2 regions of the Serratia sarumanii genome follow, and region 1 is predicted to be linked to the other one. Evidence: predicted binding sites of a transcription regulator. Region 1 holds the regulator's gene; the other holds the start of a gene.
The links. Region 1 encodes Fur, which represses iron uptake genes when iron is present. Its sites were predicted from a motif close to ATAATAATGAGAACNACTATCAA; they were not measured.
Positions count from the first base shown of each region.

Region 2: the regulator Fur is predicted to act here: its motif matches at 3,336-3,358, upstream of SSARUM_RS17015 (Nramp family divalent metal transporter).

Region 1 is NZ_CP124750.1:1,208,177-1,216,092, forward strand. It holds gene glnS (glutamine--tRNA ligase) at 1-32, shown strand, start outside; gene chiP (chitoporin ChiP) at 611-2,014, shown strand; gene chiQ (ChiQ/YbfN family lipoprotein) at 2,062-2,388, shown strand; gene SSARUM_RS05710 (beta-N-acetylhexosaminidase) at 2,402-5,059, shown strand; gene fur (ferric iron uptake transcriptional regulator) at 5,307-5,753, opposite strand; gene fldA (flavodoxin FldA) at 6,082-6,621, opposite strand; gene ybfE (LexA regulated protein) at 6,886-7,173, opposite strand; gene ybfF (esterase) at 7,430-7,916, opposite strand, start outside.
Region 2 is NZ_CP124750.1:3,574,792-3,582,707, reverse strand. It holds gene gltX (glutamate--tRNA ligase) at 1-823, shown strand, start outside; gene SSARUM_RS17035 (GNAT family N-acetyltransferase) at 974-1,327, shown strand; tRNA gene SSARUM_RS17030 (tRNA-Ala) at 1,497-1,572, shown strand; tRNA gene SSARUM_RS17025 (tRNA-Ala) at 1,633-1,708, shown strand; gene SSARUM_RS17020 (NupC/NupG family nucleoside CNT transporter) at 1,833-3,020, opposite strand; gene SSARUM_RS17015 (Nramp family divalent metal transporter) at 3,398-4,633, shown strand; gene SSARUM_RS17010 (DUF2502 domain-containing protein) at 4,675-5,085, opposite strand; gene mgrA (L-glyceraldehyde 3-phosphate reductase) at 5,310-6,299, opposite strand; gene SSARUM_RS17000 (alpha-keto acid decarboxylase family protein) at 6,489-7,916, shown strand, end outside.

The DNA.
Region 1 (7,916 bases):
TGCGCGACACCTGGGCGAAAATCGAGGGCTAATCTTATTCGCCTCGAAAATTAATGAATCAGCGCGGCTTAGGCCGCGCTTTTTTTTGCCTGTAATTTCACCTGCGGTCTATTTCTCTCTGATTTTAACCGGAGCGCGTTTAATTAATCACGGCGCATTAACCCATAAGCTTTCTGATATTGGCCTTGTTAGTCTTAATATTTACTTATATATTCGTGATGCGAATTAATTTCATTTAGAGAGCGCTTTCAATTTTTATCGCCTGACTGACGGATTTAGTCGGGCTGAAACCATTAATCGTCTCTGGTTGACCTGGTATCTCAATTTATTCTGATTTAATTGAATTTTTTATTCGACACCTTCCATGATCACCGGCGTAACAAAATCTCACTGATATGTGCTCCTTGTCATACTTTGACAAATCTCCCGCATTTTTCATTTGATAATTCGCGTCGCGAAAAATAGTCTGTCTGTAGCAATTAGTGCTGTGGGAATAACATCTCGTCGGCAATATTTTTTACCCGTTCGGGTTTTTTATTGGCAGTCGTGCAGGGCAGTGGTGAACACAGGCGGCTGCAACTTTTAAGTTAAGTCAAAGAGGAATTTCAATATGGGTACGCACGGTGCTCAGCGTAAAACGCTGGCGCTCGCAGTCGCGGGCGCGCTGTTGGGAACAGGGTTTGCCATGGCGCCTGAGGCGAAAGCCGCAGGGTTTATCGATGATTCCACGCTGACCGGCGGCATCTATTACTGGCAACGTGAGCGCGACCGTAAAGATCTCAATCCGGACAGCAAGGATTACAACCAATACACCACCAACCTGTCGCACTCCACCGCCAACCTGAGCCTGGATTTCGCTTCGGGCTACGCCTGGGATATGTTCGGTCTGGACGTCGGTGCCTTCACCGCCATCGAGCTGGCGGAATCCAGCGCCAGCGGCCACCCGAACGAGATCGCGTTTTCCTCGAAAAACCGGACCTACGACGAAGACTATTCCGGTGACAAGGGCGGCATCAGCCTGTACAAAGCCGCCGCCAAATTCAAATACGGCCCGGTCTGGGCGCGCGCCGGCTATATTCAGCCGAGCGGCCAAACCCTGCTGGCGCCACACTGGAGCTTTATGCCGGGCACCTATCAGGGGGCCGAAGCCGGCGCCAAGTTCGACTACGGCGATGCCGGTGCGTTGAGCTTCTCCTACATGTGGGCCGACAAATACAAGGCACCGTGGCATATCGAGGTGGACGACTTCCGCCAGAACGACAGGAAAACCCGCGTCTCCTACCTGCACTCGCTGGGCGCCAAATACGATTTCAAAAACGATCTGGTGCTGGAAGCCGCCTTCGGCCAGGCGCAGGGATACGTGAATCAATACTTCACTAAAGCGTCTTACAAATTCGATCTGCTGGGCAACCCGCTGACCACCAGTTACCAGTTCTACGGTGCGGAAGACCGCATCAGCGACAAGAACGATCCAAACAGCATCTACGACGGCCTGGCCTGGCTGCAGGCGCTGACCTTCGGTTACACCACCGGGCAGTTCAACTGGCGTCTGGAAGGCACCATGGTCAAGGCGGAAGGCAACCAGGGCTTCTTCCTGCAGCGCATGACCCCAACCTACGCCTCATCCAACGGCCGTCTGGACGTGTGGTGGGACAACCGCTCTGACTTTAACGCCAACGGCGAGAAAGCGGTGTACGCCGGCGTGATGTATGACCTCAGCAACTGGAACCTGCCGGGCATGGCGGTCGGCGGCTCCTACGTTTACGCCTGGGACGCCAAGCCGAGCACCAACCCGATCTACGATCAGAGCCAGCGCCTGAAAGAGAGCGCCTGGAGCCTGGACGCGATGTACACCATCCAGGAAGGGCGCGCCAAGGGCACGCTGATCAAGCTGCACTACACCCAGTATGACAACCACACCAACATCCCGAGCTGGGGCGGCGGTTACGGCAACATCTTCCAGGACGAGAAAGACGTCAAGTTCATGGTCATCGCGCCATTCACCATCTTCTGATGCGTTCCCCGGCCTCGCCGCCGGGGGCAAGTTAAGGGAATTCAACGATGAAAAAAATCATGCTGATGTTGGCGGCCGCCGCGGCCTTGAGCGCCTGCGCGCAACCCGCCGCGCCGCCGGAAGATGCCAAATTGAAGCAGGCTTACAGCGCCTGCATCAACACCGCCGAAGGTTCGCCGGAGCGTCTGCAGCCCTGCAAGGCGGTGCTGAACGTGCTGAAGCAAGAGAAGCAGCACCAGCAGTTCGCCGCGCAGGAAACGGTGCGGGTGATGGATTATCAGAACTGCATTATGGCGGTTCACAGCGGCAACGGTCAGGCTTACGACGCCAAGTGCGGCAAGCTGTGGCAAGAAATTCGCGATAACAATAATTAAGAAGGACAAGAACATGAACGCATTCAAACTGAGCGCATTAGCCGCTTTGACGGCAACGATGGGATTCCTGGGCGGCATGGGAAACGCCATGGCCGATCAACAGCTGGTGGATCAACTGAGTCAGCTGAAGCTGAACGTAAAAATGCTGGATAACCGCGCCGGCGAAAACGGCGTGGATTGCGCGGCGCTGGGCGCCGACTGGGCCTCTTGCAACCGGGTGTTGTTCACCCTCAGCAACGACGGCCAGGCGATCGACGGCAAAGACTGGGTCATCTATTTCCACAGCCCGCGCCAGACCCTGCGGGTGGACAACGACCAGTTCAAGATAGCTCACCTCACCGGCGATCTGTACAAGCTGGAGCCGACCGCCAAATTCAGCGGTTTCCCGGCCGGTAAGGCGGTGGAAATTCCAGTGGTGGCCGAATACTGGCAGCTGTTCAGAAACGACTTCCTGCCGCGCTGGTATGCCACGTCCGGCGACGCCAAGCCGAAAATGCTGGCGAATACCGATACCGAAAATCTGGATCAGTTCGTGGCGCCGTTCACCGGCGACCAGTGGAAGCGCACCAAGGACGACAAAAATATTCTGATGACGCCGGCTTCGCGCTTTGTCAGCAATGCCGATCTGCAGACGCTGCCTGCCGGCGCGCTGCGCGGCCAGATCGTGCCGACGCCGATGCAGGTGAAAGTACACGCGCAGGACGCCGATCTGCGTAACGGCGTGGCACCGGATCTGAGCACGCTGGTCAAGCCGGCGGCGGACGCCGTCAACCAGCGCTTTGCGCTGCTGGGCGTGCCGGTTCAGGCCAACGGCTATCCGATCAAGACCGACATTCAGCCGGGCAAGTTTAAAGGCGCGATGGCGGTGTCAGGCGCCTATGAGTTGAAAATCGGCAAGAAAGAGGCGCGAGTGATCGGTTTCGATCAGGCCGGGGTGTTCTACGGGCTGCAGTCGATCCTGTCGTTAGTGCCGAGCGACGGCAGCGGCAAGATCGCCACGCTGGACGCCAGCGATGCGCCGCGCTTCGAGTATCGCGGCATTTTCCTCGACGTGGCGCGCAACTTCCATAAGAAGGACGCGGTGCTGCGCCTGCTGGATCAGATGGCGGCCTACAAGCTCAACAAATTCCACTTCCACCTGAGCGATGACGAAGGCTGGCGCATCGAGATCCCCGGTTTGCCTGAGCTGACGGAAGTCGGCGGCCAGCGCTGCCACGATCTGAGCGAAACCACCTGCCTGCTGCCGCAGTACGGCCAGGGGCCGGACGTCTACGGGGGCTTCTTCAGCCGTCAGGACTATATCGACATCATCAAATACGCCCAGGCGCGCCAGATTGAAGTGATCCCGGAGATCGACATGCCGGCGCACGCCCGCGCCGCGGTGGTCTCGATGGAAGCGCGCTATAAAAAGCTGCATGCCGCCGGGAAAGAGCAGGAGGCCAACGAATTCCGCCTGGTGGATCCGACCGATACCTCCAACACCACCTCCGTGCAGTTCTTTAACCGCCAGAGCTACCTGAACCCGTGCCTGGACTCTTCCCAGCGCTTTGTCGACAAGGTGATCGGCGAAATCGCCCAGATGCATAAAGAAGCCGGCCAGCCGATCAAGACCTGGCACTTCGGCGGCGACGAAGCGAAAAACATTCGCCTGGGCGCCGGCTATACCGACAAGGCGAAACCGGAGCCGGGCAAAGGCATCATCGATCAGAGCAACGAAGACAAGCCGTGGGCCAAGTCGCAGGTGTGCCAGACGATGATCAAAGAAGGCAAGGTGGCCGACATGGAGCACCTGCCGAGCTACTTCGGCCAAGAGGTCAGCAAGCTGGTGAAGGCGCACGGCATCGACAGAATGCAGGCCTGGCAGGACGGCCTGAAAGACGCCGAGAGCGCGAAGGCGTTCGCCACCTCGCGCGTGGGCGTCAACTTCTGGGATACCCTGTACTGGGGCGGTTTCGATAGCGTCAACGACTGGGCCAACAAAGGGTATGAAGTGGTGGTTTCCAACCCGGACTACGTCTATATGGACTTCCCTTACGAGGTGAACCCGGACGAGCGCGGTTACTACTGGGGCACCCGCTTCAGCGACGAGCGCAAGGTGTTCAGCTTTGCGCCGGACAACATGCCGCAGAACGCGGAAACCTCGGTCGACCGCGACGGCAACCCCTTCAGCGCCAAGAGCGACAAGCCGTGGCCGGGCGCCTACGGGCTGTCCGCTCAGCTGTGGAGCGAAACCCAGCGCACCGATCCGCAGATGGAATACATGATCTTCCCACGCGCGCTGTCGGTGGCGGAACGCGCCTGGCACCGCGCCGGTTGGGAGCAGGACTATCGCGCCGGCCGCGAATACAAAGGAGGGGAAACCCACTTTGTCGATACCAAGGCGCTGGAGAAAGACTGGCTGCGCTTCGCTAATATTCTGGGCCAGCGTGAGCTGGCCAAGCTGGACAAAGGCGGCGTCGCTTACCGTCTGCCGGTGCCGGGCGCGCGCGTAGCGGGCGGCAAGCTGGAGGCGAATATCGCGCTGCCGGGATTGGGCATCGAGTATTCCACCGACGGCGGCAAGCAGTGGCAGCGCTATGACGCCAAGGCCAAACCGGCGGTTTCCGGTGACGTTCAGGTGCGTTCGGTCAGCCCGGACGGTAAACGCTACAGCCGCGCCGAGAAGGTTTAAGCCCGGTGCAACGGCCTGCTGCCCCGGCGGCAGGCCGTATAACGAAGGGGGAATGCGTCTGCCTTCGCGCGTGTCGGCGCGGGGCGGACGTTGAAGTGAGAGTAGTACGTGGAGTCGCAGTGCCGCTGCAATTGTGATATTTCATGACATGATTTTCCCCGGCTTGTCCGGGGATTTTTTTGCCCGTTGCACGGCGGGCATAAAAAAACCGCCTCGGTGTGAGGCGGTTTTTCATAGCCGGTCAGGCTTATTTCTTGTCGTGCAGCGTTTCGTCTTCACGACAGTCACCGGTTTCGCAGTGGCCGTACAGGTACAGGCTGTGGTTGGTGAGCTTGATGCCGTGCTGCTTGGCGATATCACGCTGGCGAACTTCGATGGATTCGTCGCTGAATTCAATCACTTTGCCGCAGTCCAGGCAAATCAGGTGATCGTGGTGATGCTGTTGGGTCAGCTCGAACACGGACTTGCCGCCTTCGAAATTGTGACGTGTCACAATGCCCGCATCGTCAAACTGGTTCAGTACGCGATAAACCGTTGCCAGCCCGATCTCTTCGCCCATATCAATCAGTTTTTTGTACAAATCTTCCGCACTGACGTGATGGCATTCCGGATTTTGCAGTACTTCCAGGATTTTGAGTCGCGGAAGCGTGACTTTTAAGCCGGCCTTCTTCAGTGCGATGTTGTTGTCGGTCATGCGAATTCAGTCCTGTTACTATGCTAATCAAGTTGAGGCGTACTCGCCTGTGGCATCGGTCGGCACAAAGAGTTAATGCGTCTCATTATAGAACCGGTTGTACTAAATAGAAACCGCCGGTTGTTAACAAAGATATAATTGCACTATTGCATGTTTTGCATGCAACGCCTTGATGGATGGGATAAACCGATATCTCAGTCTACCGTGACGGGGTGGGAAGTTACAAATCTGTAGCTTCTATCGCAGCAATCCCTGCTGCCGATGACGGCCCTGTGGGCACACTATGCACTTTACAGGGCCTTTGTTCAACCTTTCGCCAGTGCCGGGCTTAGCCGACGATATCGGCCAGGCTCAGCTCTTCGACGATCTGTTTGACCCAGGCGTCCACGCGCTCGTTGGTCAGCTCCGGCTGGCGGTCTTCGTCGATCGCCAGACCGATGAAGTGGTTGTCGTCCGCCAGGCCTTTGGAGGCCTCGAAGTGGTAGCCCTTGGTCGGCCAGTGGCCCACGATGGCCGCGCCGCGCGGTTCGATGATGTCGCGGATGGTGCCCATCGCGTCACAGAAGTATTCCGCGTAGTCTTCCTGGTCGCCGCAGCCGAACAGCGCCACCAGCTTGCCGTTGAAGTCGACTTCTTCCAGCGTCGGGAAGAAATCATCCCAGTCACACTGTGCTTCACCGTAGTACCAGGTCGGGATACCCAGCAGCAGGATATCGAACCCTTCCAGGTCTTCTTTGCTGCTTTTAGCGATGTCATGCACTTCAGAGACGTCGTCGCCAAACTGTTTCTGGAGAATTTTCTGGATCATTTTGGCAATGTTTTCGGTATTGCCAGTGTCGCTGCCAAAGAAAATGCCTACAGTAGCCATATCGCGTATAACCTTTAAATTCAAGTAATTGCATTACTCGACGCCGGCACTGCCGCCGCTGACGCCGATTAAAATGATGCCATGGCAAGAGCCTTTCGCCTCCGGGGCGGGCGCCGACAGGCGCAGTCTCTAGCCGGTAAATGCGTATCATGCCAGAAAGTGGCGCCGGGGTTTTATCGCATTTATGCGATGCCGGAGAATGAAGAAAAGCGTGGTCGATCCGGCGTTGTCCTTAACGCCGCGCCGCGCGTGCGGCCGAAGAGATCAATGTTCCGGCTGTTCTTCCGCCAGTTGCGCCAACAGCATCTGCTCGATGAGTTCGCTGCGGCTGATGTTGCGCTGTTCCGCCAGTTTGTTCAGGGCGTCCACCGCATCCGCGTTGATTTTCAGCTCTACGCGCCGCAATCCACGCACTTTATCGCGCCGTAACTGATTGCGCTTATTGATTCTAAGCTGTTCATCGCGGGAGAGCGGGTTGGTTTTCGGGCGCCCCGGACGGCGTTCATCTGCGAACAGATCCAGCGTCGTGCGATCCGTTTGTTCTTTTGCCATAGGTAGCGGTACTGCAAGGGAGTTTGCATCAAAAAGCGCTCGCACGCTTCCGGAGGCATCGGTTAACACACTTCGGGCCAATAAACCCTAACCCAAATTCACCCCCGAACCGGCGTTCATGAACGCGCTGGCGCGGCGGCAAAATTATAGCGCGCCATATTACCCCAGCAGATGGAGCGGCGACAATGCCTAACTGCGGGCTAAACGCGCTAAGCCGTTATCTTTAGCGCGTTTTTTCGCCAGGGGAGCGTGTTTTTCAGGCTTCGTCGAGGAAACGGTGGATGGCGCGCAGCACCGCTTCCGGTTTTTCGGCGTGCACCCAATGGCCGGTGCCGGCGACGACGTGCGCGCGAGCCTGCGGGAACTGGCGGGCGATGTCTGCACGGTAGCTGTCCTGCACGTACGGCGACAGGCCGCCGCGAATGAACAGGGTCGGGTGCGGCCAGGCCGGAACTTCCTGCCAGCCGGTGATGTCTTCGTAGCGTGCGATCAGCACCGGCAGGTTGAAGCGCCATTCGCCGTTGTGGAAGGACTTCAGCAGGAACTGGATCACGCCTTCTTCCTGCAGGTAGTCGCGCATCAGCTCGGCGGCCGCCTGGCGCTGGGTGATGCCGGCGGCGCTGACGGCCTTCAGCGCGGCGAAAATCTCGTCGTGGCGGCGGGTCTGGTAATCCACCGGCGCGACGTCGATAACGATCAGCTTGGCGACACGCTCGGGCGCGATGGCGGTCAGCGCCATCGCC
Region 2 (7,916 bases), 2.4 Mb from region 1:
CCGCGGCGAAGACCACATCAACAACACCCCGCGCCAGATCAACATTCTCAAAGCGCTGGGCGCGCCGGTGCCGGAATATGCACACGTGTCGATGATCCTCGGCGACGACGGTAAAAAACTGTCCAAGCGTCACGGCGCCGTGGGCGTTATGCAGTACCGCGACGACGGCTATCTGCCGCAGGCGCTGCTGAACTACCTGGTGCGTCTGGGCTGGTCCCACGGCGATCAGGAGATCTTCTCCATCGATGAGATGAAAGAGTTCTTCACGCTGGAAGCGATCAACAAATCCGCCAGCGCGTTCAACACCGAGAAGCTGCAGTGGCTGAACCACCACTACATCAACCATATGCCGGCGGAAGAAGTGGCGGTGCATCTGGCGTGGCACGTTGAGCAACTGGGCCTTGAAACCCGCAACGGCCCGGAACTGAAAGACATCGTCAAGCTGCTGGGCGAGCGTTGCAAAACGCTGAAAGAGATGGCGGAGTCCTGCCGCTACTTCTATGAAGACTTCAGCGAGTTCGATGCCGACGCCGCCAAGAAGCACCTGCGCCCGGTGGCGCGTCAGCCGCTGGAAGCGGTGCGCGCCAAGCTGGCCGCCATCACCGTCTGGACGCCGGAAAACGTGCACGACGCCATTCAGGGCACGGCGGATGAGCTGGGTGTTGGCATGGGTAAAGTCGGCATGCCGCTGCGCGTTGCGGTGACCGGCGCCGGTCAGTCGCCGGGCATGGACGTGACCGTGCATGCGATCGGCCAGAAGCGTTCGCTGCAGCGCATCGACATGGCGCTGGCTTACATCGCCGAGCGCGAAGCGCAAGCCTGATTGGCTGATGCGCCTTAAAGAAAAAGCCCCGTGGAGCGATCCCGGGGCTTTTTTTCCGCCTACACTCAATGGGCTAAAGCAAACGGTGAGGAATATTAAGGAGGCATCTTGTATAGCGTGAAACAGCAAGTGGCGCCGGTGGACGATTTTATGCGGCTGCGGCAGGTTGCCGGCCTGTCGGCGCGGCCGCGTGCGGGCGCCGAACGTGCGTTGCCCAACAGCCTGTACGGCGTGCAAATCACGTTGTCGGGGCTGGTGGTCGGCATGGGGCGTGTGGTGGGCGATGGCGGGCTGAATTTCGAGATTGTTGATGTGGCGGTCGATCCCGAACACCAGGGGAAAGGATTGGGGCGCCAGATCATGAGCCATATTATGGCCTATCTGGAACGGGCCGCACCGCAGGGTGCTTATATCACCCTGATGGCCGACGTGCCGTCGCTGTATGAAAAGTTTGGCTTCAAGCTCAGCCGCCCGGCCAGCGAAGGCATGTACCTGGTTAAGTAGAGTTGGCGCAGGCGCTGCATTTTTGCCCGAAACGAGCAATATTTCGTAGCAAACGCGCTGATTTGGCGGCTTTTTCAACGCTTGATTCAGTAATTCAATTTAGCCGTTGACAGCTTAGAGCGGGTTTCATATTATGCGCCCCGTTCACAGCACAAAGTGATTGTGGAACGGGGCTATAGCTCAGCTGGGAGAGCGCTTGCATGGCATGCAAGAGGTCGACGGTTCGATCCCGTCTAGCTCCACCAACCTTCTTCTCAGAGAGGTTGGGGAATACCGTAACGCCGGTCAACGCGTACCACTTTTGTGGGGCTATAGCTCAGCTGGGAGAGCGCTTGCATGGCATGCAAGAGGTCGACGGTTCGATCCCGTCTAGCTCCACCACCATTTAAAAAGCCGACCTCAGGGTCGGCTTTTTGCTTTTTGCTTTTCGTTTTTCACCTTCGCCAAATGTCGGCCAACAAAAAAGGCGCCCGCAGGCGCCTTGTTATCGCAGTGAGTTCGAGGCTTAGCCCAGCACCAGACCCGCGATCGAAGCGGACAGGATGCTGACCAGCGTAGAGCCGTACACCAGCTTCAGGCCAAAGCGCGACACCACGTTGCCCTGATGTTCGTTCAGGCCCTTGATCGCACCGGCCACGATACCGATGGAAGAGAAGTTGGCGAAGGACACCAGGAACACCGACAGGATCCCCAGGCTGCGCGGCGACAGTTCGGCAGACACTTTCTGCAGCTCCATCATTGCCACGAACTCGTTGGAAACCAGCTTGGTGGCCATGATGCTGCCAACCTGCAGGGCTTCGTGCTTAGGAATGCCCATGATCCAGGCGAACGGATAGAAGAAGTAGCCGAGGATTTCCTGGAAGCTCAGGCCGAAGATGGCGCTGAACACTCCGTTGAGCGCGGCGATCAGGGCGATGAAGCCGATCAGCATCGCGGCAACGATAATCGCTACTTTGAAGCCGGCCAGGATATATTCACCCAGCATTTCGAAGAAGCTCTGGCCTTCGTGCAGGTTGCCGAGGTGCAGCTCTTCTTCTTTATTGGTGTCGTACGGGTTGACCAGCGACAGCACGATAAAGGTGCTGAACATGTTCAATACCAGCGCCGCCACCACGAACTTGGCGTCCAGCATGGTCATGTAGGCGCCGACGATGGACATGGACACCGTAGACATCGCGGTCGCCGCCATGGTGTACATGCGCTTTTCCGACATCTTGCCCAGGATATCCTTGTAGGCGATGAAGTTTTCGGATTGGCCGAGAATCAGCGAACTGACGGCGTTGAATGACTCCAGTTTGCCCATGCCGTTCACTTTCGACAGCACGGTACCGATAATGCGGATGATGAATGGCAGCACCTTGATGTACTGCAGAATACCGATCAGCGCCGAAATGAAGACGATCGGGCACAGCACCTTCAGGAAGAAGAATGCCAGGCCTTTGTCGCCCATGCCGCCGAACACGAAATCAGTCCCTTGTCCCGCAAACCCGAGCAGTTTGTCAAACAGCGCGGCGAATCCTTTTACGAAGCCCAAACCCGCTTCCGAATGCAGGAAAAAGTAGGCCAGCAGTACTTCGATAACCAGTAATTGAATAACATAGCGAATGCGGATGCTTTTGCGATCGCGGCACACCAACAGGGCCAGGATCGCCACCACCACTATCGCCAACGCAAAGTGCGCAATATGGGACATGTTTGCTCCAAATTTGAGGCAGGCTGAATTTCGGCTGTCATTTTATGTAACGCTACGTTTAAAAACGAGACTTCTATTGCAAATATGGAAAATCATAGCGGGAGTTCTCCTAAAGTGTTGCGCAAAAGCATAAAAAATCAAGACGTTAAATCGGCAATAGGAAATTCGTATTCTTGTGCTAACCTGTCTTTCAGGGGTATTGCAGCCAAAATCCCATCAGAAAAGCACGGAAATCGGCAAGCTCCGCGCTGAACCCTTCGATAAAACCGTTAATGTTGGCTATTACAGAGATAAGTTTTACCGCTCTAAATGCGCTTGATAATTATTATCATTTATATAGAGTGGAGATAAACGTAATTTCAGTAAGGGTTCAACATATGCTGAACAGTCGCGTGGTTGAAACCACCTCCGGTCGCTCCGCCAGAAAAATCAAACTCTCGCTGATGGGGCCCGCCTTCATCGCCGCTATCGGCTATATCGATCCCGGTAACTTCGCCACCAACATCCAGGCCGGCGCCTCGTTCGGCTACAGCCTGCTGTGGGTGGTGGTTTGGGCCAACGTGATGGCGATGCTGATCCAGCTGTTGTCCGCCAAGCTGGGCATCGCCACCGGGAAAAACCTGGCCGAGCATATTCGCGATCGCTTTCCGCGGCCGGCGGTGTGGGCCTATTGGGTGCAGGCGGAGATCATCGCCATGGCGACCGATCTGGCCGAGTTTATCGGCGCGGCGATCGGCTTCAAGCTGCTGCTCGGCGTTTCCCTGCTGCAGGGCGCGGTGCTGACCGGTATCGCCACCTTTTTAATCTTGATGCTGCAAAAGCGCGGGCAAAAGCCGCTGGAGCTGGTGATTGGCGGCCTGCTGCTGTTCGTCGCCGCCGCTTATATCGTCGAGCTGGCGTTCTCCCAGCCGCAGCTTGCGCCGCTGCTGAAGGGCATGGCGCTGCCCGATCTGCCCAACGGCGATGCGGTATTTCTGGCCGCCGGGGTATTGGGTGCCACCATCATGCCGCACGTAATCTACCTGCATTCGTCGCTCACCCAAATCGGCGGCGAGCACGACAAGGCGGAGCGCTATGCCGCCACCAAAGTCGACGTCGCCGTGGCCATGACCATTGCCGGTTTTGTCAACCTGGCGATGATGGCCACCGCCGCCGCCGCGTTTCATTTCAGCGGCCACAGCGGCATCGCCGATCTCGACGTGGCCTACCTGACGCTGCAACCGCTGCTCGGGCAAGCCGCCGCCACCGTGTTTGGCCTGAGCCTGGTGGCCGCCGGCCTCTCCTCTACCGTGGTGGGCACGCTGGCGGGGCAGGTGGTGATGCAGGGGTTCGTGCATTTCCATATTCCGCTGTGGCTGCGGCGAGCGGTGACCATGCTGCCGTCGTTTATCGTCATCATGCTGGGGATGGACGCCACGCGCATTCTGGTGCTAAGCCAGGTGCTGCTCAGCTTCGGCATTGCGCTGGCACTGGTGCCGCTGCTGGCTTTCACCGGCAATCGGGCGCTGATGGGGGAGATGGTCAACGGCCCTGTGGTGCAAAACCTGGGCAAGCTGATCGTGCTGGTGGTGGTGGGATTGAACGGCTACCTGCTGATCGGCAGCGTACTGTAGGCGAAAATAGCGCGGGCCGGCATTGCGCCGGCCCGTCGTCGTTAATCGCGGTCGTCATCGCCGTGGCGGCGCCAACGATCGCGGTCATGATCGTGGTGGTGCTTTTTCTCTTTCTTCCAGTGGTGCTTATCGTAATGCCTGTCGTATTTACGATAGCGTCCTTCATGATAGTAATAGTGTTTGCGCCAGTAGTCGCGGTCGCGCCAGCGATAGCCGTCCCAGTAGTAACCGCGGCGGCTGCGGTCGCCGAGATAGCGCCCCTGATGGCCTTGCCACCAGTCGCGATCGCGCCAGTCGTAACCGTCCCAGTAACGGCCGCGATTGTCCCGATCGCCGATGCGCAGTGAAACGCCCGGCATCAGATCGATGCTGATCCCTTCGGCGTGCGCCTGCTGTGCGGCGGGCAGTACCGTCGTCGCCAAGATGGCGGCCAAGAGCAGAGGTTTAAACATGACTTCTCCTTTCCGCTTGCGCGGCCTGGCCGTTTGTCACTTTATGAAGCGCGTTCATCAGTTTAAAAAAGCGGCCTTATCGTTATTTTTGCTGCAATATCGGCATCATAGCGCCGGCGCATAGGGTTGAATCTGAGAGCCACTCTGAAAACGGCGACGAAGGCCAAGATTTGAGATTTTTCTGGGGTATCGCCGCTCGATTGAGCGGCGGAATTTGTAAGCGATTACAATAAGATTTTCTCGATCTGCGCGAGTTCTTCTTCACTGAAGTGGCGATTGGCCAGCATGCCCACCGCGTCTTCTATCTGCGCATTCTTGCTGGCGCCGATCAGCACCGAGGTAACGCGATCGCCGCGCAGCACCCAGGCCAGCGCCATTTGCGACAGCTTCTGCCCGCGTTGCCGCGCCAGCGCATCGAGGCGGCGCACCTTGTCCAGCCGCTCGGCGGTCAACTGCTCCGGCTGCAGGAAGCGGCTGCCGCTGGCGGCGCGGGAATCTTGCGGAACGCCGTGCAGGTAGCGGTCGGTCAGCAGGCCGCCCGCCAGCGGCGAGAAGGCGATCGAGCCGACGCCATGCTCCGCCAGCGTATCCAGCAGCGCCGTCTCCGGCCCGCGTTCCAACATCGAATACTTCGGTTGGTGGATCACGCACGGCGTGCCGAGCCGCTGCAGAATGTCGAATGCCTGCCGCGCGCGCTCGGCCGGGTAGTTGGACAGGCCGACATACAGCGCTTTGCCCTGGCGCACCAACAAATCCAGCGCCGCCATGGTTTCTTCCAGCGGCGTCTCCGGATCCGGCCGATGATGATAAAAGATATCCACATACTCCAGCCCCATGCGCTTCAGGCTCTGATCGAGGCTGGCGACCAGGTACTTTTTCGAGCCCCAATCACCGTAGGGGCCGGGCCACATGGTGTAACCGGCTTTGGACGAAACGATCAGCTCATCGCGCCAGGCCCGCAGATCGGCGTTGAGTATGCGGCCAAAGTTCTCCTCGGCGGCGCCGGGCGGCGGGCCGTAGTTATTGGCCAGATCGAAATGGGTAATGCCGCGATCGAAGGCGCAGCGGATCAGGCCGCGGGCGTTGTCGTACAGCGTGGCGTCGCCGAAATTGTGCCACAGTCCGAGCGAGACGGCGGGCAGCTTCAGCCCGCTGCGGCCGCAGCGCCGGTATTCCATGTCTTGATAACGTGAGGGGGAGGCGGGGTAGGACATAGTTATCCTTGTCGGCGAGAGGTGAAGTGCTTTGAGTGTATACGCTTTCACACCGCGTTGCCGGGGGAGCGATCACAGCGCCGGCATGTAACGCCAGGTTGCCGATCGACGCAGGAATCCTTGTTCGAAATTTGAACAGCATCTTCGATACTTAAAGGTAATCGCTCCAGCTGCAGACAGGTGATGATCATGACTCAGACCTATACGGTGGCCGATTATCTGCTCGATCGTCTGGCCCAAATCGGCATCCGTCATTTCTTCGGCGTGCCGGGGGATTACAACCTGCAATTCCTCGATCACGTCCTCGCCCATCCGCAAATCACCTGGGTAGGCTGCGCCAACGAATTGAACGCCGCCTACGCCGCCGACGGCTATGCGCGCTGCAAACCGGCGGCCGCGCTGCTCACCACCTTTGGCGTCGGCGAGCTGAGTGCGTTGAACGGGGTGGCCGGCAGCTACGCCGAGTACCTGCCGGTGATCCACGTGGTCGGCACGCCGGCGCAGCGCGCTCAGCGCGCCGGTGATTTGCTGCACCATTCGCTGGGGGATGGCGACTTCACCCACTTCGCCCGCATAGCCAAAGAGGTGACCGTCGCGCAGGCCGACCTGACCGCCGACAACGCCGCAGAGGAGATCGACCGCCTGATCGGCGTCGCCTTGCTGGAACATCGCCCGGTTTACCTGATGTTGCCCAGCGACGTCGCACAGGCGCCGCTGCCGAGTAAACCGGCGCCGCTGATGCTGCGCCAGGCCAAACTGTCGCGCAGCGCATTGCAGGCGTTTATCGCCGCGGCGCGCGAAAAGCTGCTGTCGGCGCGGCGGGTATCGCTGCTGGCGGACTTCCTGGCCGATCGCTTCGGCGCCGAAGCGGCGCTGGACGAGTGGCTGCAGGAGGTCGACATTCCGCACGCTACGCTGCTGCTCGGCAAAGGCGTGCTGGATGAGAACCGCGCCGGTTTTGTCGGTACCTACTGCGGCGGTGCCAGCGATCCGGCGGTGAAACAGCTTATCGAAAACGCCGATGTGGTGATCAACGTCGGCGTGCGTTTAACCGACACCATTACCGCCGGTTTCACGCATCATCTGCCGGTGGAAAAATGCATCGACATTCAGCCGTTCGAAGCCTGGGTCGGGCGGCAGCGCTTTAGCCGCATTCCGATGCGCGACGCGGTGCAGGCGCTGCATCGCCTGAGCCTGTCGCTGGCGTCGCGTTGGCCGTTGCCGCCGATCGTCCGCCCGGCGCTGCCGGAAGGCGATGGGGAAGGGCTGGATCAGCACGCCTTCTGGCGGCAGATACAGGATTTCCTGCGGCCCGGGGATATCGTGCTGGCCGATCAGGGCACCGCCTGTTTTGGTGCGGCGGCGCTGACGTTGCCGCGCGGCTGCCGGTTGATCGTGCAGTCGCTCTGGGGATCGATCGGCTATACCCTGCCGGCGACGTTCGGCGTGCAGACCGCCGAACCGCAGCGCCGGGCAGTGCTGCTGATTGGCGACGGCGCCGCGCAGCTGACCGTGCAGGAGCTGGGTTCGATGTTGCGCGACGGGCTTAAACCGGTGATCTTCGTGCTGAATAATCAGGGATATACCGTCGAGCGCGCCATCCACGGGCCGGAGCAA